4 regions of the Mesorhizobium sp. B2-8-9 genome follow, and region 1 is predicted to be linked to each of the others. Evidence: predicted binding sites of a transcription regulator. Region 1 holds the regulator's gene; each other region holds the start of a gene.
What was found. Region 1 encodes LexA, which represses DNA repair genes until DNA is damaged. Its sites were predicted from a motif close to TGTTCNNNNTGTGTTCNG; they were not measured.

Region 2: the regulator LexA is predicted to act here: its motif matches at 3,150-3,167, upstream of dinB (DNA polymerase IV).
Region 3: the regulator LexA is predicted to act here: its motif matches at 2,001-2,018, upstream of FJ423_RS27395 (ATP-dependent helicase).
Region 4: the regulator LexA is predicted to act here: its motif matches at 2,968-2,985, upstream of FJ423_RS25805 (PA0069 family radical SAM protein).

What each region holds. Positions count from the first base shown of each region.
Region 1 is NZ_VFTQ01000006.1:152,301-159,875, reverse strand. Features, by position in the region: gene glp (gephyrin-like molybdotransferase Glp) at 1-404, shown strand, start outside; gene FJ423_RS10135 (alpha/beta hydrolase) at 452-1,282, opposite strand; gene kynU (kynureninase) at 1,330-2,577, opposite strand; gene lexA (transcriptional repressor LexA) at 3,010-3,744, shown strand; gene FJ423_RS10120 (ComEC/Rec2 family competence protein) at 3,782-6,247, opposite strand; gene gltX (glutamate--tRNA ligase) at 6,350-7,575, shown strand, end outside.
Region 2 is NZ_VFTQ01000022.1:42,117-49,691, forward strand. Features, by position in the region: gene FJ423_RS23355 (SDR family oxidoreductase) at 1-197, opposite strand, end outside; gene FJ423_RS23360 (patatin-like phospholipase family protein) at 358-1,596, opposite strand; gene dinB (DNA polymerase IV) at 1,821-3,083, opposite strand; gene FJ423_RS23370 (cupin domain-containing protein) at 3,354-3,734, opposite strand; gene FJ423_RS23375 (polymerase) at 4,115-4,348, shown strand; gene FJ423_RS23380 (hypothetical protein) at 4,400-4,651, shown strand; gene FJ423_RS23385 (pilus assembly protein TadG-related protein) at 4,691-5,908, opposite strand; gene FJ423_RS23390 (pilus assembly protein TadG-related protein) at 6,189-7,439, shown strand; gene FJ423_RS23395 (TadE/TadG family type IV pilus assembly protein) at 7,436-7,575, shown strand, end outside.
Region 3 is NZ_VFTQ01000031.1:4,406-11,980, forward strand. Features, by position in the region: gene FJ423_RS27395 (ATP-dependent helicase) at 1-1,975, opposite strand, end outside; gene FJ423_RS33735 (hypothetical protein) at 2,121-2,288, opposite strand; gene FJ423_RS27400 (hypothetical protein) at 2,423-2,605, shown strand; gene FJ423_RS27405 (LysR substrate-binding domain-containing protein) at 2,874-3,842, opposite strand; gene FJ423_RS33740 (hypothetical protein) at 3,955-4,788, shown strand; gene FJ423_RS34380 (DMT family transporter) at 4,848-5,933, shown strand; gene FJ423_RS27430 (hypothetical protein) at 5,914-6,135, shown strand; gene FJ423_RS27435 (MucR family transcriptional regulator) at 6,492-6,941, shown strand; gene FJ423_RS27440 (hypothetical protein) at 6,945-7,262, shown strand; gene FJ423_RS27445 (hypothetical protein) at 7,358-7,558, opposite strand.
Region 4 is NZ_VFTQ01000027.1:35,248-42,822, reverse strand. Features, by position in the region: gene FJ423_RS25830 (S49 family peptidase) at 1-637, shown strand, start outside; gene FJ423_RS25825 (hypothetical protein) at 723-908, shown strand; gene FJ423_RS25820 (4-(cytidine 5'-diphospho)-2-C-methyl-D-erythritol kinase) at 934-1,827, shown strand; gene moaB (molybdenum cofactor biosynthesis protein B) at 1,814-2,371, shown strand; gene FJ423_RS25810 (glycosyltransferase) at 2,408-2,911, opposite strand; gene FJ423_RS25805 (PA0069 family radical SAM protein) at 3,060-4,214, shown strand; gene FJ423_RS25800 (ribonuclease HII) at 4,409-5,107, shown strand; gene FJ423_RS25795 (F0F1 ATP synthase subunit B) at 5,550-6,041, opposite strand; gene FJ423_RS25790 (F0F1 ATP synthase subunit B) at 6,053-6,634, opposite strand; gene FJ423_RS25785 (F0F1 ATP synthase subunit C) at 6,695-6,919, opposite strand; gene FJ423_RS25780 (F0F1 ATP synthase subunit A) at 6,995-7,575, opposite strand, start outside.

The DNA of each region.
Region 1 (7,575 bases):
TGCAGCTCGATTTCTGGAAAATCGCCATGCGCCCCGGCAAACCGCTGATGTTTGGCCGGCTTGGCAATATCCGCTGCATCGGCCTGCCCGGCAATCCGGTGGCAAGCATTGTCTGCTCGCAACTCTTCCTGAAGCCGCTGCTTGCGCGGCTCGGCGGCCGCGATCATCGGCAGGACGTGCGAACGGCTCGGCTTGGCACTGCGATCCGGGCCAACGATCTCAGGCAGGATTACGTGCGCGCGGTCGTGCGCGAGGACGCCGGCACCTTCGTCGCGACGCCTTTCGGAATCCAGGACTCCTCGATGCTGCGGATGCTCGCCGACGCCAACGGCCTGATCGTGCGCGAGCCCTTTGCGCCGGCGGCGGAAGCCGGCGCCGAATGCAGCGTGCTCATGCTGCGCTAGGCTTCGACGAAGTCGATCCTGATACGTCGACGAAGTCGATCGTAACCTTATTCGTCCACCAACGTACGGGTCAGGGGATGATCCCGGTCGGCGAGGCCATCGACAACGTTGAAATGATGCCGGTCCGGCTCGACCACTGAACGGGTGGAGGCGCCGAGCCCGGTCCAGATGTTGGCGAGCAACGCGCTCTGACGCAGGAATTCCGAACGCTCGCCGCCGCCGGCCCAGCAGGTGATGCAGGCTCCCTGTCGAGGCCGCAACAATGCCGGGCTTTCGCTCCGCGCTTCCGGCTCGTCGATGTTCAGGGTCTCGTTCAGCGCTGTGAACATCAGCGGCCGAAGGTCGTGCAGGCCTGAAATCGAAACCACTTGGCGTATGCGCCGCGCCACATCGGATGATAGCGGTGAGGCCGTGGTCACCATCCGGCTGGCGAGATGCCCGCCGGCCGAGTGCCCGGTCAGCATCAGCGGACCATCGACCATGGCCGCCGTCTTCTCGATCGCTGCAGCGACCTCGCCGACTATGCCGCCGATCCTGGTCTGCGGGCACAGCGTGTAGGAGGGCATGGCGACGGCAAAGCCGCGGCCGAGCGCGCCTCCAGCCAGATGCGACCAGGAGCTCTTGTCCGACTCCATCCAGTAGCCGCCGTGGATGAACACGACGAGCCCCCTTGGCGCCGCAGACGGGAGAAACAGGTCGAAGCGATTGCGCGGCGCTTCGCCGTAGACAACATCGAGCCGCGCCCTGCCCTCTGACAGCAGCCTTTCGCGAAACGCCCGCGCCGGCCGATCCCACGCAGCCGGCCAGCGGTCGCCGCCCGCGATATTGGCGCCATTTGCATAGGCGTCATCCCAGTCGGCAATACGATGTCCCAGCAACGGTGTCTCCTCGATCAGGTCATTTGTTCGGCATCGCCGATTCAAAGTCAGGTAACGGTTGTTTTGATGGCAAAGCGCGCGTCTTGCCAGATGCCAGTGCGCAGGATTTCCTGCAGCACCTCGACCGCATTCCAGACATCGCGGTAGCCGACATAGAGCGGCGTGAAGCCGAAACGAATGGTGGATGGCGCGCGGAAATCGCCGATCACGCCGCGCTCGATCAACGCACGCATCACCTGGTAGCCATGCGGATGGGCGAACGACACCTGGCTGCCGCGCTCGGCGCCGTTGCGTGGACTCTCCAGCTCAAGACCGAAGCCGCCGCATTTGGCTTCGACAAGCCGGATGAACAGGTCCGTCAGCGCGACGCTTTTTCTCCGCACGGCCCTGATGTCGACATCGTTCCACATATCCAGCGCCCCTTTCAGCGCGCGCATCGACAGCACCGGTTGCGTTCCGCACAGGAACCGCCGGATGCCCGTGCCCGCGGCGTAGCCCTGCTCGAACGCGAAAGGCCGGGCATGGCCCCACCAGCCGCTGAGCGGCTGGCGAATGTCGCGGTGATGGCGGCTCGCGGCGTAGATGAAGGCTGGCGAGCCCGGCCCGCCATTGAGATACTTGTAGGTGCAGCCAATGGCGAAATCGGCATTAGAGCCGTCGAGATCCACCGGCAGCGCACCCGCCGTGTGGCAGAGGTCCCACGCGATCAGCGCGCCGGCTTCATGAGCCTTACGGGTGAGCGCCGCCATGTCGCGCAGCCGGCCGGATTTGTAGTTGACGTGGTTGACCAAGATGACCGCGACGCGATCGTCAACCAGTTCCTCAATCGTCGGGGCATCGGTGCCTTCGAGCCGCAGCACCGTGCCGAGCCGCGTCGATGCGACGCTTTCCGCCATGTAGAGGTCGGTCGGAAAGCTGTCGCCCTCGGCAACGATCACCGAACGCTCGGGCCGCATTGCAAGTGCCGCATGCAGGACCTTGTAGATGTTGATCGAAGTCGTGTCGCAAACGACCGTCTGGCCGGGTTTCGCGCCGATCAGCCGTCCTAGCTGGTCACCCAGCTCGATGGGCATATCGAACCAGCCGGCGGTGTTCCAGGCGCGGATGAGATCCCGCGCCCATTCCTGCCTCGCGGCAGTCTCGATCTCGCTGAAGGCGTCTACCGAAGCAGCGCCCAGCGAATTGCCGTCGAGGTATATGACGTCTTCCGGCAAGACGAAGCGATCGCGCATGGCGCGCAGCGGATCCGCGGCATCCATCGCCTCGACTTCGGCGAGATCAGGAATTCCCCTCATTGTGCTGCCGCCTCCATTTCGATCTGGCCAAGGGGGTTGTCTCACCACCGTCGGCGACAGGGCAAGAACCTTTGGTCCTACGTTAGCTGGTCCATAGACGGCGAAGACTGCGGATCGGAACTTCGCCAAGGTTGGCATTTTGGGTTCGTTTCGTTCACGGTGCCACGCGCTTACGGTAGAGCCGACGTGATCCCAACCACGGCTTCGTGATCGTGGCGGGTTGTATTTCAGCGTAAGGGGAACTCCAAAATCGAGCGAAATCAATGCCGCTGCCCCAGGAGGGGCAGCCGGCCGTCACCGGATGCGACATTGTTTCGGCAGCCTTAACAAATTCACTAAACTTTAAACGGTTGCGGAACACAACTGGAACAGATAGTGTTTGTTCTGGGTTTGTTTTTCTGATTCTGGTTTCAGAACCCGTGGGGGCCGCCGATGCTGACGCGCAAACAACATGAACTCCTGATGTTCATCCATGAACGCCTGAAGGAGAGCGGGATTCCTCCATCATTCGATGAGATGAAGGAGGCGCTCGACCTTGCCTCCAAGTCCGGCATCCACCGGCTGATCACTGCGCTGGAGGAACGTGGCTTCATTCGCCGGCTGCCGAACCGGGCGCGCGCGCTGGAAGTGCTGCGCCTACCCGACTCGATCGCGCCTGGCCTGAATGCCGCGAAGAAGTTTTCGCCGAGCATCATCCAGGGCGGCCAAGGCAATCTCAGTCGCCAGGTCAAGCCGACGACGCCATCGCGCACCCCGACGCCAAGCAATGACGACGAGGCCGCGGCGGCCGTATCCATTCCGGTGATGGGCCGCATCGCCGCCGGCGTGCCGATTGACGCCATCCAGCACCAGACGCATTCGATCTCGGTGCCGCCGGACATGATCATGGGCGGCGAGCATTACGCGTTGGAGGTCAAGGGCGACTCGATGATCGAGGCCGGCATCTTCGACGGCGACACCGTCATCATCCGCAATGCCAACACCGCAAGCCCGGGCGAGATCGTGGTGGCGCTGGTCGACGATGAGGAGGCGACGCTTAAGCGTTTCCGCCGCAAGGGTGCCTCGATCGCGCTCGAGGCCGCCAACCCGGCCTATGAGACCCGGATCTTTGGACCGGACCGGGTCAAGGTTCAGGGCAAGCTCGTGGGACTTATCCGCCGCTACTGAGCAGAACTGCCCCGGCCTTCTTCGCCCGAACGACAATCTATTGGCCCGGTGCGGCGGCTGGTTTCTCCGGCTGCTTATAGGGCGCCAGTCCCCTCGCCTCGCGCGTGTATTTCCGCTGCTCGTGCCAGGGTCGGTATGGTTCTACGACCGCGTAGCGGACGGTTGGCCGCGCGGTTGCCGATTGCGGATCGAAGAAAACGGCGGCGCTGCCGTCGCGCGCCAGCTGCCGCTTGGTGACGACGAGCACACGCGGATCGCGGCACGGGTTATAGGCCGTGGCGTCGTTGATGACGATGAGGTCGGCGAAGCCGCAGGCCGGCCGGGCGGTGTCGCGGGTCTCGGCGAGCGCGACGATCGCGCCGGAAGGATGCCGACCGATGCAGAGATCGCCGCTGCAATAGAAGGGCGAGCCGGGCGGCAGCTCGACGGGATCGGCAATGTCCAGCGTATCTTTGGCGAACCTTTCTGGCGGCACGATCTCCTCGGCTTTCAGCGCCCGTTTCCAGTTGTCGGTGGTGAACTCGTTGGAGCGTTCGCGGTTGACGGCAAGCTCGCCGCCGCCGATCGGCATCGCCACCAGATGCGCATCCTCCGAGATAAGTACGTCCGGTGTGCGGACGTGCGGAATGGCCAGCAGCGCAGCGAGCGCGAAAGGTACGGCGGCAAGCCTCAGCCAAGTGGTAGCCATGGTCGCGATGACCAGCGCGACCGTCGCCAGCAGCACCGACTGGATCGAGATCAGCCCCACGGCGTCGACCGGTGAGCGCTCGGAAATCCATGCCGAAATGGCGATCATCGCCGTCAGGCCTTTGCCCATGACAAAGAGGAAGGGACCGTCTAAGCCGAAGGGCATGGCCAGCGCGCTCAGCACGGCGAACGGCATGACGACCAATGAGACGATCGGCATGACCGCCAGATTGGCCAGCAGGCTGAGCGGCGACACCCGCTGGAAGTGCCAGATGGCAAACAACAATGTTGCGCTGCCCGCGATGAGCGACGTCACGGCGGCGCCACCCGCTCCAATCGCCAGTTTTCGCGATAAGAACCCGAGAAACGAACGCTTTGCCGGCGGCGCGGTCGTTTTGCCGGCGCGATAGTCGGCAAAGCCGGCATAGGCGCCGACCAGGGCGGCGGTGGCGGCGAAGGACATCTGGAAGCTCGGGCCGACCACTTCATGCGGCGAGACCAGGATGACGGCGATGGCAGAGATCGCCAGGTTGCGCATGGTCAGCGCCGCGCGGTCGAAAAGCACGGCGACCAGCATCACGCCAAGCATGATGAAGCTTCGCTCGGCCGCCACCACGATGCCGGAGATCACGAGATAGGCGGCGATCGACGCCAGCGCGATGCCAGCGGCATATTTCTTCACCGGCCGGCGCGACGAGAAGTCCGGAAACAGCGCGAAGGCGCCGCGCAAAAGCACCATGATCGTGCCGGCGACCAGCGCCATATGCAGGCCGGAGATCGAAATGATGTGGTAGATGCCGGTCCGCCGCATCGACTCATTGATGGCTTCCGGAATGCCAGCACGAACGCCGACGATCAGCGCCGCCGCGATCTCGCCCTCGGAACCGCCGATGCTGCTCCTGATGTGGTCGGCAATCCCCTCGCGAGCATTTTCTATGGCCGATGCCACGCGCGCGCCAAACGGCACCTCCGTTGGCGCACTCGGGGTCGGCGCGACAAGTTTCGGATCGCCCAGGAAAAAGCCGCTGGCGCCTATGCCGGCAAAATAGCTGTCGAAGGAAAAGTCGTAGCTGTCCGGCCGAACAGGACCTGTCGGCGGCAGCAGCTTGGCATAGCCGGTCAGCATCGACCCGGCCGACATGCCGGACGGGATCCTGCGCGCCGACAGCCTGATGCGGTCCGGCGCGTAGCGCAGCTTCGGACGCTCCGTGGATATCAGATCTATGGTGAGCCGGACACGGCCGTTGGCCATCGCCTCGGCGGTGACGAGGCGGCCCGTCAGCCGTGTCTGGATTTCGGAACCCAGCATCGGGGTCGCCATCCGCCAGGTCTCCACCTTGGCCGCGAGAAAGCCCAAGGCGCAGAAAAACGCCGCCATGAAGACAAGGTGCGTTCTGTGCCGGGAACGCGAGACCGCCGCGCAGACCGCCATCAGGGCGACCGCCGCGAGCGGCCTGTAGAGGTCCGGCTCGGCGCTCAGCGAGAAGTAACAGATCACGCCGGCTGCCAGGAACACCGGCACCAGCAGAAAGCCGACGCCGCGGTCGAGCTCGGTGGTGGCGGCGACCGCAACGCTTCGGCGCAGAGCAGGAAGCGAAACGCGGCCAAGCTGTCTGCGGATCCGGCCGACATTGGCTGTCGGCGATGCTGGCGGTAACGTGCCGCCGCCAGTTGGCAGAAGCCCGGCTGGCGGACGCGGCGCCTGAAGCGAAAGCGGCGTTCCCTCTTCGGGCACGGCATGAGCGAACATCAGGCGTTCGCTGACGCCTGCTGTCGTTTCCCCGCTCTCCTCCGCGCCCCGGCCACGTCCAGCCATCGGGTCTGCCCCTTGCGCCCCAGACCGCCTATGCTACATGAACGCCGGTCGCGTGGAAGTCTGCGCGAAACATGCATTTTTCAGCGCTTCCTCGAGAGTTCCATGTCCGACAAGGTCGTCACCCGTTTTGCCCCCTCGCCTACAGGCTACCTGCATATCGGCGGAGCGCGCACGGCGCTGTTCAACTGGCTCTATGCTAAGCACACCGGCGGCACGATGCTGCTGCGCATCGAGGATACCGATCGCGAGCGCTCCACCGAAGCCGCCACGGCTGCCATTCTCGACGGGCTGACCTGGCTTGGCCTCTCGTGGGATGGCGAAGCCGTCTCGCAGTTCGAGCGTGCGCCGCGTCACCGCGAGGTGGCGGAGGAGCTCGTGCGCATGGGCAAGGCCTATTACAGCTACGAGACGCCGGCGGAGCTGGAGGCGATGCGCGAGGCCGCACGTGCCAAGGGCCTGCCGCCGCGTTACAACGGCCATTGGCGCGACCGCGGCCCCTCCGAGGCGCCGGCAGGCGTCAAGGGCGCGATCCGCATCAAGGCGCCGACCGAGGGCGTGACGATCGTCAACGACCGCGTGCAGGGCGAGGTGCGCTTCCCCAACAAGGATCTCGACGACTTCATCATCCTGCGTTCCGATGGCGTCCCGACCTACATGCATGCCGTCGTCGTCGACGATCACGACATGGGCGTCACCCACATCATCCGCGGCGACGATCACCTGACCAATGCCGCGCGCCAGACGGTGATCTACAACGCCATGGGCTGGGACGTGCCGTCGATGTCGCACATCCCGCTGATCCACGGCGCCGACGGCGCCAAGCTGTCGAAGCGGCACGGCGCGCTCGGCGTCGAGGCATATCGCGCCATGGGCTACCTGCCCGAGGCTCTGCTCAACTATCTGGCCAGGCTCGGCTGGAGCCATGGCGACGACGAGGTGATGTCGATTAAGGACATGATCGCCTGGTTCGACATCGGCGACGTCAACAAGGGCGCGGCCCGCTTCGACTTCGCCAAGCTCGAGGCGCTGAACGGCGTCCATATGCGCAAGATGGACGACCGGGCGCTGTTCGACATCTTCGTCGCCACCTTGCCTTATCTCGAAGGCGGCCCGGCGCTCGCGGCAAAGCTCGATGACCGGCGCAAGGCGCAACTGCTTGCCGCCATGCCCGGCCTCAAGGAGCGGGCAAAGACGCTTGTGGAACTGGTCGACGGCGCGGCGTTCCTGTTCGTCGAGCGGCCGTTGCCGCTGGACGAGAAGGCGGCGGGCTTGCTCAACGCGGATGCGCGCGCGATTCTGCGCGGCGCGCATGGCGCATTGTCTTCTGT
Region 2 (7,575 bases), on a different contig from region 1:
GTAAGGCGCTTCAGATCCTCATTCGACTGGTTGGAGCCGGTGACGCCGAAGCCGCCGAGCTCCTTGCCCAGCGCTTCGCCTTTGCCGGAGGAGGACAGCACGCCGACCTTGAATCCGTCCGCCGCCAGGCGCCTGGCCGCCGCTGCGCCCATGCCGCTGCCGCCCGCCGTCACCAAAGCTACTTTGTCTATCGCCATGTCGCTGTCCATCCCGGGTGTTTGGGTTGAAAGCGATCCTGTTAGCATGCGCTGGGCAGGGGATGAACCGGATTGGATTGCGCCAAGGCGATTGATAATTGGCGAGGGCGGCGGAACTGCCAATCTCCCCACAAGGGGGAAATTGGCAGTTCGAGCACCCTCAAACCTTGAACATGCTCATCAGCGTCTTCGACACCACAGCGCAGCGGCCGGGCTTCACGTCGCCCGCTTTCAGCGGCACGCCCTTGCCCGCAGCCACTGCCGGCTCGTACCAGCCGCGCAGCGCCTGGTCGGCGGCGCAATAGCCCCAGTTCACCAGATCGACCGTCTCTTCGCTGCCTAGGAAATGCAGCGAGGTGCCGATATCGGCAGGCGCGGTGGTGGCGGTCTGCACGAAGGTCGGCTCGGTCGTGTCGGGCTTGCTGGCGATCGACCAGAAGACGCCGCGCGTCGCGGCATAGCCGGGCCGGGTCGCGTTATTGGCCAGGCCACGATCGTCGGCGTCCTTGGCCGCCTGGAAACGCGCCACCAGATCCCGGCGCCTGAGCGAGCGCACCTGGTTGTCGGTGGTGTCGAGCACGCGTTTCAACTGCGAGAACCAGTTCCGGTAGCCGGCGCTCGAAGCCTGCCACGGCGCGCCGGCGTCGCTGACCAGCAGCCAGCGGCAGCGTTTCAGCGCCGGCTCGATGCCGTGATTGTCGTAGACGCCGCCATCGGTGAGCACGGCGCGCCGCGGCGGCACCGGCGGGCCGACAGAGGGGTCGAGCTTGTCGTTCTTCCACGCGGAGGGCGTGAGGTCGAGCCGCAGCGGCGACAGGAAAGGCGGGAAGGCCGAGGAGGCGGCAACCGCGAGAGCCACCGGCAGGTCGGCCTGGTAGGCGACGCCGATGCGATAGTCGGCGATATAGCGCCGCGACAGCCGGAACAGCGAGCCGGTGCCGAGATTGCTGGAGCAGAACACGAACCAGGGTTTTTCCGGCAGGCTCTTCAACATCGGCCTTGAGCCGTCAAACAAATGTCTCTCGTAGCAGGCGGCGACTTCGCGCGCCGCGCTCGAAAGCGGGTTGAGCAGGCCTTTGAAGATCGCCGGCGCGTCGAGGAAGACCTGCGAGAACTCCAGTATCCTGTCCAGATAGATATCGAAATTGGCGGCGACACCGTTGACGAAGGCGAAACGCGGCCAAAGTACCGCCAGCAGCCCGGCGGCGATCGAGCCGCCCGAGACCGAGCTTACCATGTCGAGTTTCTGGAGCAGCCCGGCCTCGTTGAGGCGGCATAGCGCGCCAGCATGAAACAGCATGGCGCGGTAGCCGCCGCCCGACAGGCAGAGGCCGAGATCGTAGCGCTCGGGCGCGCCGCCATCCGCGTCCGGTGGTGATCCAGCCGCAATCGGCTCCATCGCGGCCCCCTTTGCCTGTCCGCCCGGCGTCCTTAAGCCTGGCTTTGCTCAATCGAGCCCAGCACCGACATTCTTGCAAGTGGGGGAACGCGTAACTTCACAGATTGGAAATCGGCCCGCGCCGACGGACGGGGAGATTACCCGAAGCGGTTGGTACGCAGCGCACGGACGGCGCGTAGGCTTTCGTCAATCTCCAATGGCGCCAGAGGAGATGCCTCAGCCACTCACAGCTCCTTCTCGGCCAATTCCCTAAACCCGTCCGGCACCGAGCGCGGACCTTCCAGCGCTACCGTGCCGTAGCCGACCGCCTCCTTGCCGAAGCGCTGGCGGATCTTGTCCACCGCCCGGTCGGCGCCGAAGCGCGCCAGGCCTTTGCGGCTGCCGGGCCTCAGCTTCTCGTCCGCCAGCCCGAGCGGCAGTTCGAGCTGCAGCTCGGCATGCTCCTCCAGATGCGAGACAGAGATGGCGAGCAGCGAGATGTCCCTCTCGCCCGGATGGGCGGCAAGCACGCCGCGCACCAGTTCCTCGGCGATCTCCGCCAGCATCGCGGTCGCCTGGATCGGCTGGTCGAGCGTGATCGAGCGGCTCACAGCGCGCAGATCAGCGAAGCGAACCCGCACCGTCACTGTGCGCCCGGGCCGGTCCTTGGCGCGCAACCGGCTGGCCACGCGGTCGGCCAGATGCAGGAGCGTCGGCACGAAGACGCGCGGCACTGCCGGCTTCCTGCCGAGCGCCGATTGCGCGCCGGCAGAATGCGCGCGGCGGTGTGCCTCGAGTTTTCGCGGGTCGCGGTTCCAGGCGAGCGCGGCAAGCTTCTGGCCGGCGGCATGGCCGATCAGCCGCTCCAGCGCGCCGCTATGGGTGCGCGCCAATTGCCCGATCGTCTCGACGCCGATCTCGGCCAGCCTGGCCTTGGTCGCCGGACCGACACCCCACATCAGCGTGACAGGCAGGTCGTGCAGGAAGGCGAGCTCGCTGTCGGGCTCGACCACCACCAGCCCGTCGGGCTTGGCTACCTGCGAGGCGATCTTGGCCAGATGCTTCGTCCGCGCCACGCCGATCGAGATCGGCAGACCGAGCTCGGCCTTCACCCGCTCGCGGATTTTTCGCGCGATCTCTTGCGGCGATCCGAACAGATGCGTGCAGCCGGCGACGTCGGCAAAAGCCTCATCGATCGAGATGCGCTCGACCGCCGGCGTGAAGTCGTCGAGCACCTTGATCGCGGCGTCGCCGAGGCGCTGGTATTCGGAAAAATGACCGCCGACGAAGATGAGCTGAGGGCAGAGCTCGCGCGCTTTGCGGCCCGGCATGCCGCCGCGCACGCCAAAGATTTTCGCCTCATAGGAGGCCGCCAGCACCACGCCTCCGCCGACGGCGATCGGCTTGCCACGCAATGACGGATCGAGCAGCTGCTCGACCGAGGCGTAGAAGGCGTCGAGGTCGGCATGCAGGATGGTGGCGGCCGCGGCGGTGTTCGTGGCGGCCATCGCGCGCTCCCATGGCCATTTGTGTGGCATTGCAGCATTAGCTGCGTCTTTTGTAAGGGGAATTAACGGAACATAAAGAGAACAAAAGAAGCTCTCTGTCAAGCCACCACGCTTGGCCGTGCAGGTTTCCACAACTGGGGGCGCAGCCACAGATAGAACGCCGGTTGTGCGCATGACCTTTGCGCGGGACACGCCGCCGCAGCATGAGGAGGGATCGCCTCGCGAGGCGATCCCTCCTTCGCTTCTGAACGTAAATTGCGACTGTCTGCGCTATGCCGGCTTGGCGTATTCTTCGGCGCTCAGCACCTCGATGCATTGGAACGGCTGGTTGCCTTCCACCCAGGCGTCGTGGCCGGGCGGGATGGTGTAGGAAGTGCCCGCCTCGATGGTCTTTTGCGTGCCGTCGGTCATCCGTACGGTGATCGAGCCGGACACGGCATAGCCGACATGCGAGACCTGGCAGCTGTCGGTCTTGACCACCGGCTTCACGCATTCGGACCATTTCCAGCCCGGCTGCATGTTCATCCGCCCGAGCGTATAGCCCGGGAGCCGGACGATCTCGACACGCGTCTTGGCGGGCGCGCGGACCTCATCGGGATTGTTGTGCGATTTGGATTCGAGTTTCGTCACCTTCATTGCAACTTCGGCCATGGTATCCCTCCCATGTGTGAAGCGGCGCCTGACGTTGCGATCGTCGGCGACCGCGAGTGTATTCATAAGCCTTATTATGAGCGATTGCTAATTAATAGAGGTGACCGCGAGCTCAGCCGAACGCTTGGCGCATTGTCGTGGAAGGTGGATATTCCAGGCCCTCGGGCGACGGTCCCGGGCCATCTTCGGACCGAAGTCCCATCGCACGAACGCAGAGGCCCGACACGCCTATTTTCAGGAAACAACGACGGCACCAAAATCATTGGCTAGCAAGCCGCCGGACAAAGTCCCTTCATCGGCGGTTGACCACGGCGTGCCCGCTATTCCTGCGATATGGCGGGCACGCCTTTCCCCTGAAACCGCTCCTGGAGTTGCCAGCCGTGCAACCCGGTAAGATGATCGCCAATCTGTTTGCCGCACTGCTTCTGGCCGGCCTGGTCGGCGGCGTCTTCTTCGTCTTCGGCAGGCCGCTCTGGCCCGAGCGCCAGGCCCGTATGGTGATCCTTCTCCCGGTCGATACGATTGCGACCGGATCGCTGCGCCGAGCCTGCCTCGAGCCATGCCTGCCGGCCCGCTTCGATCTCAAGCTCGCGCCCGCCAGGCCGCGCGGATGAAGCCGGGCGCGGGAACCAGTCCGCGCCCCGGGCCGTTGACGGAGCGAAGGGATGGCGCTGGCGGAGGCCGCCATGGACAATTTCGAACTCATCGATCTTCTGTGCGTCATCGACGCCTGCGTGAGCGACCGTTCGGCCGGCCGTATCGTGCCGATGTCGAGGGCCGTCGAGGAGTTGCGCGTCCTGACCGGCGATTTCGTCTCGTCGGATGAGGATGCGGCCAACGCCTTGACGCAGGTCGCGCTCAAGCGCGGCTGCGCCGTGCTCTTCGACGAGCGAGCGGGTGCGGATATTGTCGGCTAGGCGCAATCTCGTCCTCCTCCTGGCGGAGGAGGTTGGTGCTCATTTCGCCAGGGTGATCATCCGGCCCGCATACGCCGCCCGGCCTCCGAGTTCGGCCGTGCAATCCGACTTCACGGCCGAGTTCCCCGTCATCGAGATGGTATCGCCGACCAGCCGCAGGCAACTGCCCTGGGCGTTCATGTCCGAATTTCCGGCATAGGTGATGACGGCGTCCGGGGCGTAGATAAAGCCGCTGACCACGGAGCCCGATCCGCCGTTCAGCGTCAGCGCCTGTGTGTTGCCGTGAGCCTGGTAGATGGTGATTCCGGCGTAGGGGCCACTGGTGGGCGGCGACAGGTTCACCTGCTCGTTGGCGTTGATATAGAGTTGTGAGTTCTCCATCAGGAAGATCGTCACGCCCTGGCCGCTCAGGCTGCCGTTGCCGCCCGGCTTTATGGTGACATTGCGCATGATGTAGGTGCCCGGATTGAGGGTGATCTTTCCCGACAAGGTCTTGTCGCAATAGGTACCCGGCGAGAGCGTCACCGTTTTGCCATTGGGCACCGGCAGGCACAGCGTATAGGCGGGAGGAACGACGTCGGCCAGCGGATCGAACGAAGCATACTGGTTCTCATGCGGCGCGCCGCAGGAAAGCGTGGCGTTCGGCGGCGTCAGCCCTTGCGTGCCGCCGACTGTCGAGACGCAGCCGGCGCTGACGATCGCCGAGCCGCCGCGATTGACGGCGTCGGGCGCGTCTGAATTGGCCGCGATCACGCAGCCGTTCATCGCCACATTGGTCGAGCCCTGCAGGTTGACCGCGCCGTCGGCGTGCTGATCGAGCGCGAGCACGCAGGCTTGCGCGCCGGGTTTGAGCTTGACCGAGGCGGTGCGCGTCGCCTGCCAGGCCGGCATGCCGGCGACGAAGGCCGGCCGGCTGATACTCGACGACAGCGAAATGAAATAGGCACCCGGACCGCCGCTCGCGCTGGCCTGGAAGGCGGCGAGGCTGCCCGATAGTTCCTGCGCGTCGGCTGCGCTCATATTGGCGGCGAAGAAGGTCTGGCCGAGTTGCTGCACGTCGCTTGCCGACATGCCTGGCAGGTATTTCGTGCCGATCGCCAAGCCGGCCGCGTCCAGCGAGTTCTGCAACTGCGCGGCGTCGTCGCTCGTGCCTATCAGGTCGATGGATGCCGCCACGCCAAGCATAAGCGGCACCATGGCGAACGCGGCTGCGATCGCAAAGTTGCCGCCCCTCGATGCCAAAAAACGTCCCAACATGGAGCTCGCCCTCGTCATATGTCCGAGAGTGATATGCGCGCCGTCTCTACGGTCGATTTCCAAAATAGATAAAATGCAGAGAGAGCTAAAATGCATGGTTTTACCGACGCTTAAACCTTAAGTCCGATCTTTTATAGGCCTTAAGTCTTAGTGCGTGCGGCGCAAGGCGGAGGCAGCGGAGCGCTAGGGTCCCACCGGCAAAAATCGAGCGAAATAATTAGGCATTCGTTCATACGGCAATGATGACGTAACGGCTGGGATAGCTTGGGTGCGCTCGGCCATGGCCTTTTCAGGTCGGTTCATCAGAAATCTTTTTTCTCGACGCGGCTCTCGACGCTTTTGCGAAGGCAAGAGCGGCAATGTCGCCACCATTTTCGCGCTCACCTTGCCGGTCGTCGTCGGCGGCGCCGGGCTCGGCGTCGAGACCTCCTACTGGTACTATTCGAGCCTGAAGCTGCAGGCGATCGCCGACGCGGCCGCCTATGCCGGCGCGTTGGAAAAGATCGCCGGATCCAACACGGATGCCATCACCGCCGCCGCCGCGTCATCGGCCGCCTCGAATGGCCTTGGTGCGGGCACCATTGTCGTCAACACCCCGCCGGCGTCGGGACCGAACACGGCCAAGAAGGCGGTCGAGGTCATCCTCAACCAGGATCTCGACCGGATCTTCACGTCCATCTTCACTCAGACAAAAGTACCGGAGCGGGCGAGGGCGGTGGCGCTGATCACCGACGCCTCCAAAGCTTGCATCGAAGCGCTCAATCCGTCGGCCTCCCAGGCAGCACTTTTCTCCGGCAGCACCAGCGTCAAACTGGCCGGCTGCGTCATCATGGCGAATTCGATCGCCAACGACGCCATCAAGGTGCAGGGATCGGCGGGTCTTCAGGCCGATTGCCTGATTTCGGCCGGCGGCGTCGTGCTGAACAATCCGGTGCCGATGGTCTGCAAGGCCCCGATCACCCAGGCGCTGCCGGCGGCCGATCCGTTCGCCAGCTTGCCGGCTCCCGCGACCACGACCCCATGCCAGAAGATCAACGGCAACAAGACGACGCAAACGATCCAGCCCGGGACCTACTGCAGCGGCATGAGCCTCAACGGCAACATCACGCTTTCCCCCGGTGTCTACGTCGTCCAGGGCGACTTGAAGATCAATGCGGGTGCCGTCATCCAAGGCAGCGACGTTACGATCTTCATGGCCGGCAGCAACACTGTCAGCATGAACGGCAACGCCACCGTGACGCTGGCCGCCCCGACTACGGGCACCTATTCCGGCGTGCTGTTCTATGGCGACCGGACGGGGACCGCCGCGCAGAGCACCTTCAACGGCACCGCGACTTCGCTTTTGACCGGCGCGATCTACTTCCCCAGGCAACAGGTCAACTATCTTGGCAATTTCTCGGGCGTGAATGGCTGCACCCAGGTCGTTGCCGATACCATCCAGTGGTCGGGCAACTCGACCATCAACCAGGACTGCTCGAGCCTAGGGATGAAGGACATCCCGGCCGCTCAGGCGGTTGCGGTGGTCGAGTGAAATCCGCTGCCCGTCGACTGATGCCGGCCATTCGCGATGAATCGGGCATCGCCGCGGTGGAACTCGCGTTTGTTTTGCCCGTCTTGTGCGCGGCCTTGCTCGGAATCATGGACGGCTGGTCCTATGTCGCGGGTTC
Region 3 (7,575 bases), on a different contig from region 1:
CCGAAAGCATCGAGGCCGGGATGAAGCGCGTGCGCGAGGCATAGACGTGGCGGTCGCCGCGCGCCGCCTGGTTGTGCGGATAAAAGCGCTGCGGCACGACGAGATGCAGGCTGTCCTTGGCCCGGGTCATCGCCACATAGAGCAGGCGCCGCTCCTCCTCGATGTCCTCCTTGGTGCCGACGCCGAGATCGGCCGGGATGCAGCCGTCAACGGTGTTGAGCACGAAGACGTTCTTCCATTCCTGGCCCTTGGCCGAATGGATGGTCGATAGGATGAGATAATCCTCATCGCGATGCGGCGGCCCGGCCTGGTCGCTTGTTGCGTCGGGCGGGTCGAGGGTGAGCTCGGTCAGGAAGCGCTCGCGCGACGGATAGGTCGATGCGATCTGCTCAAGCTGGAGGAGATCGGCCCGGCGCGTGATCGCATCCTCATGGATGCGCTCCAGATGCGGCTCGTACCACAGCCTGATCCGCTCGAGGTCGGCCGGCCATTTGGCGCCGGCGCGTAAGCCGCCATAGATGTCGAGGAAGACCGGCCAGTCCTGCGCGGCGCGCTGCGGCGGCCGGAAGCGGGCAAGGCCCAGCGTCTCGTCCAGCGATGTCGCCATGGCGTCGACGATCTGCGAGGCGGCGGACGGGCCGATGCCCGGCATAAGCTGCAGCACGCGAAAACCGGCGACGCGGTCGCGCGGGTTCTCGGCAAAACGCAGCATCGCCAGCATGTCCTTGACATGCGCGGCATCGAGGAATTTCAAGCCGCCGAACTTGACGAAGGGGATGTTGCGGCGCGTCAGCTCCACCTCCAGCGGCCCGCTATGGCTCGAGGTGCGGAACAGCACCGCCTGTGCCTTCAGCGCCGTGCCCGCCTCGCGCTCGGCCAGGATCGCCTGGCATACATAGTTGGCCTGCTCGGCCTCGTCGCGCACGCTGACCAGTTGCGGTTTGTGCGAGGACCGGCGCTCGGTCCACAGATTCTTGGTGAAGCGCTCGCTGGCCTCGCCGATCACCTTGTTGGCGGCGGCCAGGATCGTCTCGGTCGAGCGGTAGTTGCGCTCCAGCATGACGATCTCGGTGGGCTTTGCGAATTGTTTCGGGAAATCGAGGATGTTGCGCACTTCGGCAGCGCGGAAGGAATAGATCGACTGCGCATCGTCGCCCACCACGGTCAGCCCGGCGCCGTCCGGCTTCAGCGCCAGAAGGATCGAGGCCTGCAGCCGGTTGGTGTCCTGGTATTCGTCGACCAGCACGTGGTCGAAGCGGCCGCCGAGATGCGCCGCGATCTCCGGCTCGGCCGCCATCTGCGCCCAGTAGAGCAGCAGGTCGTCGTAATCGAGAACATTCTGCGCCTGCTTGGCCTCGACATAGGCCGCGAACAGCTCTTTCAGCTGTTCGGCCCATCCCGAGCACCAGGGGAAGGCCGAACCAAGCACTTCTGCCAGCGGCGCCTGCGCGTTCACCGCGCGCGAATAGATCTGCAGGCAGGTGCCTTTGGTGGGAAAGCGGCTTTCGGTGTTCGAGAATCCCAGCTCGTGTCGGGCAAGGTTCATCAGGTCGGCCGAATCCTCGCGGTCATGGATGGTGAAGGCCGGGGCGAGGCCGATCTGCTCGGCATAGTCGCGCAGCAGTCGCGCGCCGATGCCGTGGAAAGTGCCGGCCCAGGCCAGCGCGTCGGCGATGATTGCCGCGTCGCGCCCCAGCACCTCGCCGGCAATGCGCTCGACGCGCTTGGCCATCTCGGCCGCCGCGCGGCGCGAGAAGGTCATCAACAGGATGCGGCGCGGATCGGCGCCCCTGACGATGAGATGGGCGACGCGATGCGCCAGCGTGTTGGTCTTGCCGGAGCCGGCGCCGGCGATCACCAGCAGCGGCGCCGCCACCTTGCCGTCGCCATGCATCACCGCCAGCCGCTGCTCGTCGTTCAGCCGGCCAAGATAGGCGGGCGCCTCGAAGGACGAATCACGAGCGGCGATGTTCATCGCCCATCAAGCATCGTTTCCGCTTTGTTCGCAATAATTTCCTCGGCCCGCGCAAGGGGGGAGAGATGGCCGCGAAGCGGCCGGAGAGGGGCAGCGCCGACATCCACGCTTCACCGGAAGGGGCTATTCCCAATCGAAAGAGCCGCTACCGCTTCGGCTCGACCCCCATTGCCGCCGACTGGCGCCGCAAATTGCGCCTTTCGTCGCCCGGCATATCCAGCGGCGCGACGTCTCCAGGCACTTCGTCGATGATCCTCACGGCAACGCGATAGGCGGTGTAGGCAAAAAGCCCGGCAAGCAGAAGGCGGACCATAATCAGTTTCCTCGTTGCGTTCGATTGGCTCGGGATTCCAACCGGACTCGGATCGGTTGGTTCCCGCCGGTCAACGCAACCAAACCGCCACCGTCCCGTTTGCCCCTCAAAGGAGCGAACGAGAGGAGGTCGTCATGAAGAAGCTTCCTGTGCTGCTGGCTCTTGCGGCAGGGCTCGTGCTCGCCGCCTGCGACAACAGCGTGCCGCCCACCAAGGCGCCGGGCGATGAAGTCAACCAGAACCCACAGGTCGACAAGAACCCTGTGCCGAAATCGACCACCGGCGGCGATCAGCCGGGCACCCCGCCGAAGCAATAGCGCCAGGGCCGGCCTTGCCGAGATTATCGTCGGGCTGAAACGAAGAAGGCCGGCGCTGCTTGGGAGGAAGCTGGGTAGCGCCGGCCAAGCGGGAAAATCAGGCCCGCCGCACAACACAAGATAGCTGAGTCTCCGCTTCGCGTCATGGCGCGATCACGCTAGCCGGCTAGGGAACCACAGAAAATCACGAAATTCTGCAAAGCCCGCCATTGCGAGGCCTCCGGAGGTGCGGAATTCGCTCAAGTGAGCATCCGTGGAAGACTGGCCTTCACGCCATCGCCACGCGCCGTACCGGCACGTTGGCGATCTCGATGTCCAACTGGCGCTGCGTCAGCGCCGCTTCGGCCATGATCCACCGCTTGAACAGCTCGACCTTGCGGGCGCCGACCGCCTTGATGGGGCTGACGAAATACCAACCCGCCGTGTTGGGATGGTGGACCGCGAAGGGGGCCACCAGCCGCTCGGCGCGGATGTCGCTTGCCATATAGGCGCGGTTGGCGACGGCAAAGCCCATGCCGGCATTGGCCGCTTCGTAGGACATCATGCAGCTATCGAAATAGACGCTCCTCGTTTCGCCAAGCACGAAGCTTGCGCCGGCAAAGCCCAGCCACGACTGCCAGTTCTGCGTGCACGTGTCAGAGTGTAGCAGCGTGAAGTAGCGCAGATCCTCCGGCACTACCTTCGACAGCGGTTTGTCGCCCAGCACCTCATGGAAGAGTTTGCGGCTGCACACCGGCGTCAGATCTTCCTTGAACAGCAGCTCCGACGTGAGACCGGGGAAATTGCCGTCGCCGTAACGGATTTCGAGGTCGTATTCCGAAGTCGAGAATTCATGGGTGGCGTAAGAGGTCGACACCCGCATCTCGATGTCGGGATATTGATGCTGGAAGGCCGAAAGCCGCGGAAACAGCCAGCGCGCCGCAAAGGTCGGCAGCACGCAGATCCGCAACACATGCGCCTGCGACTGGCCGGTAGCCTCCATGCTGGCCGCCACGATCCGCTCCAGCGCCTCGCGCACGCGCGCCACATAGGTCTCGCCCTCCGGCGTCAGTGACACCGCGTTGCCGCCACGCTCGAAGATCTTGAAGCGCAGCTGATCCTCCAGGCTCTTCACGCGCTGGCTGACGGCGGAAGCGGTGATGAATTGCTCTTCGCCGGCGCGCGTGAAATTCCTGTGCCTCGCGGCGCTCTCCACGATTTTCAGCGAATTGAGATTGACCTGACTGAGCAGTCGCACGGGGTTTCGACCTTAAGCTGCGCTTACGCTACCACCAGCATTCCTAAATTTACAGGGGTAGGTGTTTAAATGACTGTTAACCAAGTGTTGCCCCCATCTTGGAGAAAATAGAATGAACGCCCATACAATTCCCGAACTGCGCTGTGCAATGAGCCGCGAGGCCATCATTGGTCATGAGACCTCCTGGAAAGTGTCGGGTTTCGGCGTCGCCCAGTATCGTCACGGTTACGACCCGGCTCTGCTTGCCGCCATCGAAGAAGCGGCGCTCAAATTGAAGGCCAGCCATGCCGTGCACAAGCACCTCGACCTCACCTTCATCACTGGTGCCGACCGCTATATTCCCGAGATCAAGGAGCTCTTGCACGACAAGCTGCGCCTGGAAAGATTGTCCGACATGATGGGAACCAAGCTCGAGCCCTATCCGCTGTCGATCGTCGGCTCGACCGTCACCTTCATGAATCCAAGGGATGGCGCGGTCGAATGGCATTGCGACGGCGTTCCGGTGACGGAGCTCATTCCGCTGTCGATCAGCGATCCTCTCATCGGCGGTCATCTGGAAATCTACTGCGACGATTCCGAGACCGGCCGCTCGATCCTGGAATCCGGCCGCGAGCTGCCGCGCAACAAGATCATGCGCATCGACCACAAGATGAATTACGCCACGCTCGGCCAGTTCCTCGGTGTGCTCCACCGCACCGCGCCGATCCAGCTCGGCGAGCGCGTCACCCTGGTGCTCAACCAGCGCTCGACGGCCAAACCCTATGTCGACGACAACCGCATGTTCTACCTCGCCGCCGACAACGACCATGACCGTGCCTGGGTGAACGAGCTGGCCGAGGATGTCTGGACCAACCAGCTGCCCGCCTACCGCCGCCATGCCGAGGAACATCCTGTGCCGCAGCCGACGGCGGAAGCGGTTTCCGGCGGGGCGAGGGAGTCTTGGTAATGACCGACGATCCGGTCGAGTGTCAGCCGCCTTCAGTGTCGCTGAGCCTCGGGCCGGTCATGCCGGAAAGCCAAAGCCTTTCCGGCGCCCTCGGCGCGGCGCTTGCCTTCGCCCTCGGCGCCGTGGCGCTGTGGGCGACCAACGCCCTGGTCGGCAAGACCTTGCTTGCCGTCTATCCGGTGTCGCAAGTGCAGTTCCTGCAATTTTGCGGCGCGACGATTGTTTTCGCGCTGATCCGGCTCTTTCCTTCCCCCCTTGTGGGGGAAGGTGGATCGGCGCGCAGCGCCGAGACGGATGAGGGGTGTTCCAGCGGAGTGAGACGCTGGCATTCCCTGGAACACCCCTCATCCGTCCTCGCTACGCGAGGCCACCGCCCGGAGGCGAGCCACGGGTCTCGCCCCGTCCTTCGGACCCCACAAGGGGAGAAGGGAAATGCCGCGCTCGCCTATCTCGTCGGCTTCCTCGGCCTGGTCGGCACCATGGTCCTGCAATATATCGGCTTCGCCTCGGCGCCGGTCATCGAGGCGAACCTTGTCGCCTATACTTGGCCGCTGATGACTGCCGCGGCGGTCATCCTGCTTGGCAGGCCGCGGCGTCCGGTGTTGCTCGGGCTGGCGGCGGCGCTTGGTTTCGTCGGCGTGGCGCTGGTGATCTCCGGCGGCCGCGCGCATTTTTGGTCCAACGGGGCATGGTTCGAAGGCGGCAGCCTTGTCGGCTATCTCGCCGCTTTCGGCTCCGCGCTCTGCATGGCCTTCTACTCGTTCGCTGTCGGCCGCCTCGCCGTGTCGCCCGAGCGGCTGCTCCTGCCTTCGGCGCTGATCGGTGTCGCGCTCACCTTCGCCTGGTGCCTGCATGATGGCGTCGTGCGCCCGACCGGCGCGCATCTTCTGCTCGGCTTCTATCTCGGCGCCGGCCCGATGGGGCTCGGCTATTATTTCTGGTCGCGCGCGGCAAAGCTCGACCACGGCGGCAGGATAGCGGTCGTCGCCTATCTGACACCGATAGCTTCCACGTTTCTGCTGACGCTCTCGGGCGAAAGCTTGTCGATGACGGCTGTTGCCGGCGCCGGCCTCGTCATTGGCAGCTGCCTTGCGGTCGGCATCGAAGGTACGGAGAGCAGGCACAATGTCCAAAATGCCCGTTGACGAGGACGAACGCCGCGCCAGGCAGGAGGCGCACTGGCTGGTCAGGGAGTTTGGCGCGGAGGCGCCGCTCTATGCGGCCATGAAGGCCGAAAAGGCCATCGAGCAGAAGGACTTTAGCCGCTGCGCGCGCTGGAAGCGCGTGCTGGAGATCCTCGCGGAGAGGCCGCCTGCCGTGCTCAGGCGCGGTGTCGCCGCCGGATGAGCGATTTGCCATGGGGCCGCCGAATCGCGCATGGTCGAGCATTCGGCTGGCGGATTGCCGTTGCCGTGCTGGAACTTGGCCTGAACTTCGATTTTTCAGCAACTCCTACCGTAGGTTGAAGTTCTGTAGCCCCTTTTACCTATCCAGGCGGGCGGCCGGTGCTATAAAGCGTGCGCTATAGCTATTAGAATTCCTAACTTGCGCGTTTCCAATCCGTGTAGAAACATCACCCGGTATTGAGTCTCGTAGCTTTACTGACTCTGGACGGTCCGTTGGGGGACAGGTCCAATTCGATACACCGACGAAAGTCTTAAAAAAAGAGCTGGCGATTTGAGGGCCAGCAGAAGGTGAAAAAATTGTCCAACATCGACGACAAGACTGCAATCGAACTGACCGCCGACATTGTCTCGGCCTATGTCGGCAACAATCCGCTCCCTGCCTCCGGCCTGCCCGATCTGATCGCCAGCGTCAGCGCGTCGGTGCGCAGGCTCGCCACCGGCAGCGTTGTCAAGGAGGCGGTGGCGCAGACGCCCGCGGTCAACCCGAAGCGCTCGGTTTTCCCCGACCACATCGTGTGCCTGGAGGACGGAAAGAAGTTCAAGTCGTTGAAGCGTCACCTCGCGACCGATCATAACCTGACGCCGGACGAATATCGTGCCAAATGGGGCCTGCCCGCCGATTATCCGATGGTGGCGCCGAGCTACTCGGCCACCCGCTCGGCGTTGGCCAAATCCTCCGGCCTCGGCCGCAAGCCGGCCGGCGGCGACGCGGCCAGGAGCAAGGGCAAGCGTAAGGTCAAGGCCTGAGGCATGTTGCCCGCAACGGATGATGTCGCGCCATGGCCATTGCGCGACCATCTGGTCCACCTTGCCGCGTTGCGCCGCGGGATTGCTGCGCAGTGCTCAGTGAACGCGGCTCACGGCGTCAAGGCGCGGCGCATCCTGTTTTCGCTGGGCAGTCCGTCCGGCGACCTGCTTGCGGTGCTGGACGCGCTCGACCGGTTCGAGCGCGCCATCATCGAATGCGACGCTCCGCCGGTGATCGAGGCGCACAGGCTGGAATGTCTCGCCGTCCTTGAGCAATTCCAGAAAAAGTGTGAGCGGTTAGGCTCGGCGACTTCGGCGTAGCCTTTCCGCCCGGAACTGCGTCAAAACAGGGAGATAGAGCGATTTACCGTTTCCTCGAAACGGTGAAACGCTCTGGACCGCCTTATGGCGAGCGCTCAGCCGAGGACCTGAGGCGGCTCCGCCGGCCGGACCTGTTTGGGGTCCTGCTCGTTGGCCAGGCTTTCCGCCTCGACCGCCGTCATCTCAAGAAGATAGACGAGCATGTTGTAGCGCGTGCGCGAGAGCATCTTCGCCAGCTTGCGCGTGATTTCCGCGACATATCGCAACGTGCGTGGATCGTTGATCGCCGCGCCCATCGTGAGCTCCTGAATGC
Region 4 (7,575 bases), on a different contig from region 1:
GCGGCTGATCTTCAAGCGCATCCGCGACCTAGCGGCGGAAAAGAACAAGAAGGTGCTGGTCTTCGTCGAGGACGTGGCGGCCTCGGGCGGCTACATGATCGCGGTTGCCGGCGACGAGATCTTCGCCGACCCGTCCTCGATCGTCGGCTCGATCGGCGTGGTCTCGGCCTCTTTCGGCTTCCCGGAGCTGATGAAGAAGATCGGCGTCGAGCGGCGCGTCCACACCGCCGGCCAGAACAAGGCCGTGCTCGATCCGTTCAAGCCCGAGAAGGAGGAGGACGTCGAACGGCTGAAGGCGCTGCAGCTCGAAGTGCACGAGACCTTCATCGACCTCGTCAAGGAACGGCGCGGCAGCAAGCTCAAGGACGACCCGGACCTGTTCACCGGCCTGTTCTGGACCGCCAAGCGCGGTCTCGAGCTCGGCCTTGTCGATGCGCTGGGCGATATGCGCAGCGTGCTCAAGACCCGTTTCGGCGAAAAGACGCAGCTCAAGCTGATCACCGCGCCGCGCGGTCTGTTCGGCCGTTTCGGCCTGTTCGGCTCGCGCGTTTCGGCGCCGGATATCGCGGCGGCCGCCGCCAGCGGCGTCCTCGATGCGGCGGAAGAGCGCGCGCTGTGGGCGCGCTTCGGGCTTTGAAAAAGCCATGAATGCGGCTAGCATGGCCGCTTGACCGAGCCTGTCCGGCCGGCCTTGCCGCGAGGACGCGGGAGGAGTTTTAGAGATGCCGCAGATCATTTTCTTCGCCGTTGTCGGCGCCGCCGCTTACTTTGGCTACCGCGCTTTCGTGCGCGAGGCCGAACGCGTGACGGCCAAGATCCGGCGCACCGAAAGACAGGCGGCGAACGGCACGACGGGCACGCTGGTCAAGGACCCCAAGACCGGCGAATATCGTCTCGCCAAGGACTGATCCCATCTCGCCAGCAGCCGACATCCTGGAGCCCGGCACAGAGGTCCGGACGTGGCTTGCGCCTGCCAAGATCAACCTGGCGCTGCATGTCATCGGACAGCGCGCCGACGGCTACCATCTCATCGACAGCCTTGCCGTCTTCACCCGCTTCGGCGACCGGCTCGAGATCGAGCGGGCGGAAGAGGATGACTTCTCGATATCCGGCCGTTATGCCGCCGGGCTGCCGCTCGACGGCGACAATCTGGTGGTGAAGGCGCGCGATGCCTTGCGCCGGGAAGCCGGCATGCAACAGGGACCGCCGGTCGCCATCCGGCTGGAGAAGAACCTGCCCATCGCCTCCGGAGTCGGCGGCGGCTCGAGCGACGCGGCGGCCGCGCTTAATGGCCTGGCGCGGCTCTGGAAGCTCGATATCGACGACAATTCGCTGGCCCGGATCGGGCTTTCGCTCGGTGCCGACCTGCCGATGTGCCTCGAATCAAAGCCGCTGATCGCACGCGGTATCGGCGATGAAGTCTCGCCGCTATCCGCCTTTCCTGCGCTTGGGCTGGTGCTGGTCAATCCGGGCATCGCGGTCTCGACGCCGGACGTGTTCAAGGCGCTCTCCAGCCGCGATAACGAGAGGCTGCCGCCGCTGCCGAAGCGCCTCGATTTCCACACGATCCGCAACTGGCTGGAGACGACGCGCAACGATCTTGAGTCTGCCGCGCGTTCGATCAAACCTGCGATCGGCGAGGCGCTCAAGGCACTGAAAAAAGCCGACGCCGCGTTCGCGCGCATGTCCGGCTCGGGCGCCACCTGTTTCGGCCTGTTCGAGACCGGCAATGTTGCAAAACGCGCGGCGATCGAGATCCGCGCCCGCCACCCCGACTGGTTCGTTGCCGCGACGCGCAGCATGGAGGTGAGCGATGGCGAAGCTTGACGAAAGCCGGCCCTTCATTCCGGTGCGCATCGCCGTGCTTACCGTCTCCGACACGCGCGGCCTCGCCGACGACAAATCCGGACAGACGCTGGCGGATCGCATCGCGGAAGCCGGCCATACGCTCGCCGCGCGCGATATTGTCACCGACGACCGCGAAAAGATCCGCGACAAGGTGCTCGGCTGGTCGAAGGACGAAAACATCGATGTCGTGATCACCACCGGCGGCACCGGCTTCACCGGCCGCGACGTGACGCCGGAGGCGCTGGAGCCGATCTTCGAAAAGCGCATGGACGGCTTTTCGGAAGTCTTCCACCGCATCTCCTACGACAAGATCGGCACCTCGACGATCCAGAGCCGGGCAACAGGCGGCGTCGTCAACGCCACCTTCGTCTTCGTGCTGCCGGGCTCGCCCGGTGCCTGCAAGGACGCCTGGGACGGCATCATCAAGGCGCAGCTCGACTACCGGCAGATGCCCTGCAACTTCGTCGAGATCATGCCGCGGCTGGACGAGCATCTCAGGCGCGGCGGCAAGCCCACCTCGTAAAGCTCAGTTAAGGCGCCCGGCCGGCACGGCGGGGCATCATTTCGGCGGCGCGATCCAGATTTCGGCGTTCAGCCTTCTGGTCGCCAGGCCGCGCGCCAGGGCTTCGGCGCTGCGCGCGCTCTTTGCCAGAGCCGAGGCCTGACGCTTGCTGATGACAAGCCCCTCGGCCAGCGCACGATTGCTCGAGAACACCCTGGCCAGGAAAGGCGCACGGTTGGCGCGGGCGCGTGAAAAGCGCGCCGGCATGGTCTGTTTCGCGGTGTGCGCCACGACTTCGTCGATCCAGCCCTCGGCGAGCCGCGCCCCCGGCTCGAGCAGGAGCAGCCAGTCGCCCTTGGCCTGGCCGATACCGGCGCCGATCCCGCCGGTCGCATAGTGGCAGCCGGCATGCTCGGCCACCCGGTGCGTCTGATCGGTCGAGCCTTGATCGCAGACGATCACGTCGCGCACGACGCCTTCGACCGCGCCGCCGACCAGCGAGGCGAGCGTACGGGCAAGCCCCTCTTCGTCGTTGCGGGTTTCGATAAGGACGCTGAGCATTTTAGCCGAATAGCGGAAAGTGCGGCGATGCGCCAGTTGCGCGCTTCAAGCGAAAAAGTTCTTGCTTTGTTCTCTTCGGCGAAATAGGAATAGTTTCATGAACAGAGCGATTCGACAGCCTGCCGACAGTCCCTGGGAGAGGGCGAAAATGGAACAGATCGTGCGCGCCGACATTGCCGCTTTCGGAGCAGGCCGAGCCGAGATGGCGAACGCGATGATCGAGCAGAGCGGCTTGCGCGTGCGGCCCGATCGCAATCGCGGCCGCTCGGCCGGGATCAATCCGTCCGGCCGGTTCGAGCCGATCAGCCGGCATGTGTTCGACGACGGCTGGAACTCGCTGGAGGAACTGCCGCCGTTCAAGACGGAAGTGCAGGTCGAAAAGCCGCGCACCATCATCACGCGCAACGAGTCGCCTGACATCTCCTTCGACCGTTCGATCAACCCCTATCGCGGCTGCGAGCATGGCTGCGTCTACTGCTTCGCCAGGCCGACGCATGCCTTCATGGGCCTGTCGCCGGGGCTCGATTTCGAATCGAAGCTGTTCGCCAAGCCGGATGCCGCGCGCATGCTGGACAGGGAATTGTCGAAACCGGGCTACCAGCCGCGCACGATCGCCATCGGGACCAACACCGATCCCTACCAGCCGATCGAGAAGCAATACCGCATCATGCGCGAGATCCTGGAAGTGCTGGAAGCGCGCGGTCATCCGGTAGGCATCGTCACCAAGTCGGCGCTGGTGACACGCGACATCGACATCCTGTCGCGCATGGCCGAGCGCGGCCTTGCCAAGGTGGCGCTGTCGGTGACGACGCTCGACCGCATGCTGGCGAGAACGATGGAGCCACGCGCCTCGACGCCGACGAAGCGGCTGGAGGCGATCAGGCAGCTTTCGGACGCCGGCATCCCGGCATCGGTCATGGTGGCGCCGATTATTCCGGGGCTTACCGATCCCGAGATGGAGCGCATCCTCGATTCGGCTAGAGCCGCCGGCGCGCGGGAGGCCGGCTACGTCATCCTGCGCCTGCCGCTCGAAGTGGCGCCGATCTTCAAGGACTGGCTGTTGCGCCATTATCCCGACCGCTACCGGCATGTGATGTCGCTTATCCGCTCGATGCGCGACGGCAAGGATTACGATTCCGAATGGGGCAAGCGCATGAAGGGCGCCGGTCCCTATGCCTGGCAGATCGGCCGGCGCTTCGAGATCGCCGCCAAGCGGCTCGGCCTCAATGTCGAGCGGCGGCAGCTTCGCACCGACCAATTCGTCGCAGGCGCCAGTGCCGGCGAGCAGCTGATGCTGCTTTGACGCCAGCACCGGCCATGACGGCCGGCGCTAAGCACTTCCAGGCAAAGCGATTTTCGGTCTGGAATTGCTATTTGTTTCGAAATCCCGTCCGGCCCCTGTCCCCCGGCTGTGAGACGGTGCCTTCCCGGTCCGACGCCCCATCCGACCCGGAAGGACTTGCGGAGAATCGGAGCCGATGCGAACCTCGCCGCACCATGGCTCGCGCGCGTTCCGATTCTCCGCTTCTCTTTGAAATGGTCGAGAAGCCCGACTTCTCGATCGAGACGAAAGCGATAGCCGACGGGCTGTGGCCGGTCGCCGGTATGGACGAGGCCGGCCGCGGTCCGCTCGCCGGTCCGGTGGTGGCCGCCGCGGTGGTGCTCAACCCCGCCAACATTCCCGAAGGCCTCGACGATTCCAAGCGCCTCACCCATTTGCAGCGCGAGGCGCTGTTTCTCAAGATTCTCGGCTCGGCGCTCAGCATCTCGATGGCTTCGATCAGCGCCGAAGGCATCGACAACAGCAACATTTTGAAAGCCAGCCTCGAAGCGATGCGCCGCGCTGCCGCCGGCCTGTCCTTGCGACCGAAGCTCGCCCTGGCCGACGGCCGCGACATACCGCCAGGTCTCGCCTGCGAAGGCCGCGCGCTCATCAAGGGCGACCAGCGCTCGCAGTCGATCGCCGCCGCCTCGATCGTCGCCAAGGTGATGCGCGACCGCATGATGTGTGGCTGCGGCGGACATCACGAGCACTACGGCTTCGAAGTGCATATGGGCTACGCGACGGTCCGCCACCGCACCGCGATCGAGGCGCATGGGCCGGTGGCACGGCTTCACCGAGCCTCGTTCGCGCCGTTCCGGTTGGGTGGGGCTGAAATGGCGGAAGAGGAAGAGAGCCTCGCCGGGCTGGAGTAGTTAGCTGATCTCCCCCAATGTGGTTACGGCTTGCGGACATCCTCTGTCACTGGCGCGACTGATCAGGCCGAGGCTTGATTGCCACGTGGTTCCCCCAATCCGTCGCTGCTTCGCAGCGCCACCTTTCCCCCTCCGGAGGGAAAGGAAGGGAGCGTTGCTGGACGGGCATTGACGGCAAAAGGCTTGGCGCCTTTCCTCTACCCCGTCGATCGGGGCAGAGGTGGCTCGGCGAAGCCGAGACGGAGTGGGGGTCGACCAGCGCTACATCAAACAATGCATGCGCCAAGCTGCCATGCACGCTATCGCCAAGACCAGCTGCTCGGAAATGTGTGCATAGCGTAGCCCCTTGTGGGGAAGATTGGCAGCTTCGGCGCCGCGCTTCCAAACAAAAAAGCCGCCGGGTTGCCCAGGCGGCTTTTGATTTCGAAGTTTCGAAGTCAGCTCAGTTCAGCTTGGCCTTCACATCATTGAGCGCCGACTTGAACAGATCCGCGCCGGTCTTGACGTCGACCTTGGCGGCGAGCAGCGTGCGGGCGGCTTCGACGGCGATGTCGACGGCGGTGGCGCGCACTTCGCTGACCGCCTCGCGCTCGGCCTGGCTGATCTTCTGCTCGGCAAGCGCTGTGCGCCGGGCGACATAGTCCTCGGTCTTCTTGGCCGCCTCGGAGGCAAGCAAGTCAGCCTCGCGTTTGGCGGCAGCGACGATGTCGGCGGCCTCCTTCTCGGCTTCCTTGCGCTTCTGCTGATACTGGCGCAGCAGCTGCTGGGCCTCCTCGCGCAGGCGCCGTGCCTCTTCGAGCTCGCTGCTGATCTTGGCCGCGCGGGCGTCGAGCGACTTGGCAAGCATGCCCGGCACCCTCAGATAGACGACGGCGCCGAGGAAGATGATCAGGGCGATGGTGGCCCAGAGCGTGGCGAGTGATGTGGCGTCCATGATCCCGCTCCTCACCGGCTCGCGGATTTGACCGCGGCCGCGATTTCGGCCTTGTCGGCCTTGCCGCCGACAAGCGCCTCGACGATGGCCGAGGTCGTGTCCTCGGCGATAGTGCCGACTTCCTTCATCGCCTTGGCCTTGATCGAGGCGATGCTCGCCTCGGCCTCGCCAAGTTTCTTCTCAAGCTCGGCCTCGAGCTTCTTGCGCGTGCCCTCGGCTTGCGCCTTGGCGGCGTCGTTCGCCTGCTGGCCGATCTTGTTGGCGTTGACCTTGGCTTCCGCCAGTTCCTGCTCATAGGCAGCAACCGCGGCGTCCGCCTCGCCCTTCAGCCTTGCGGCATGGTCGAGGTCCTGGGTGATGCGGTCGTTGCGGACATCGATGATGCCGCCAAGACGCGGCATCACAACCCGCTTCAGGAACAGATAGAAGAGCCCGAAGGTGATGACCAGCCACAGGATCTGCGACGGGAAGGTCTTGGCATCGAACGGCGGGAACGCTTCATGCTCCGCGGCAGGCACGGCAGTGCCGGCATGCGTATCGCCCTCGGCCGCGGCCGGCGCTGCTTCTTGCGCATAGGCAGATGTCACGAACATCTCATTCCCCTGTCCCTAGAACGGACCGCACCATGCGGCCCCTTTCGTCAGCTCCGGCTCTTACTTGAAGACCAGGAGCAGAGCGATCAGGAGCGAGAAGATGCCCAGAGCTTCGGTCACCGCGAAGCCGAAGATCAGGCGGCCGAACTGGCCGTCGGCAGCCGACGGGTTGCGGAGCGCACCCGAGAGGTAGCTGCCGAAGATGTTGCCGAGGCCGATGCCCGCGCCGCCCATGCCGATGCAGGCGATACCAGCGCCGATAGCAGCTGCTGCAGTTGCGTCCATTTCAAAACTCCTGTGGTTTCTCTGTTCGTTGAAGTTGGTACGTTGGGTAAGCTGGCGCCGGGGCGCCGGTGAAAATCAGTGGCTCGGGTGCAGGGCGTCGTTCAGATACATGCAGGTCAGCACCGCGAACACATAGGCCTGCAGGAAGGCGACCAGCAGCTCGAGCGCCGAGAGCGCGACCGCCATGGCAAGCGGCAGCACCGAGCCGGCGATACCGACGGCGCCAAACGCGCTCAGGCTGACGACGAAGCCCGAGAACACTTTCAGCGTGATGTGGCCGGCCAGCATGTTGGCGAAAAGACGAACCGAGAGGCTGACGGGCCTCGAGACGAAGGAGATGATTTCGATCGCCACCACCAGCGGCAGAAGATAGCCCGGCACGCCATGCGGCACGAACAGCTTGAGGAAGCCGAAGCCGTGCTTGGCGAAGCCGTAGACGAGGACCGTGCCGATGACCAGGATCGCCAGCGTGAAGGTGACGATGATGTGGCTGGTGACGGTGAAGAAATAAGGGAACAGGCCGATCAGGTTGGCGACCAGCACGAACATGAACAGCGAGAACACCAGCGGGAAGAACTGCATGCCCTGCTTGCCCGCGGCATCGCGCAGCATGTTGCCGACGAATTCGTAGGCCATTTCGGACACCGACTGCAGGC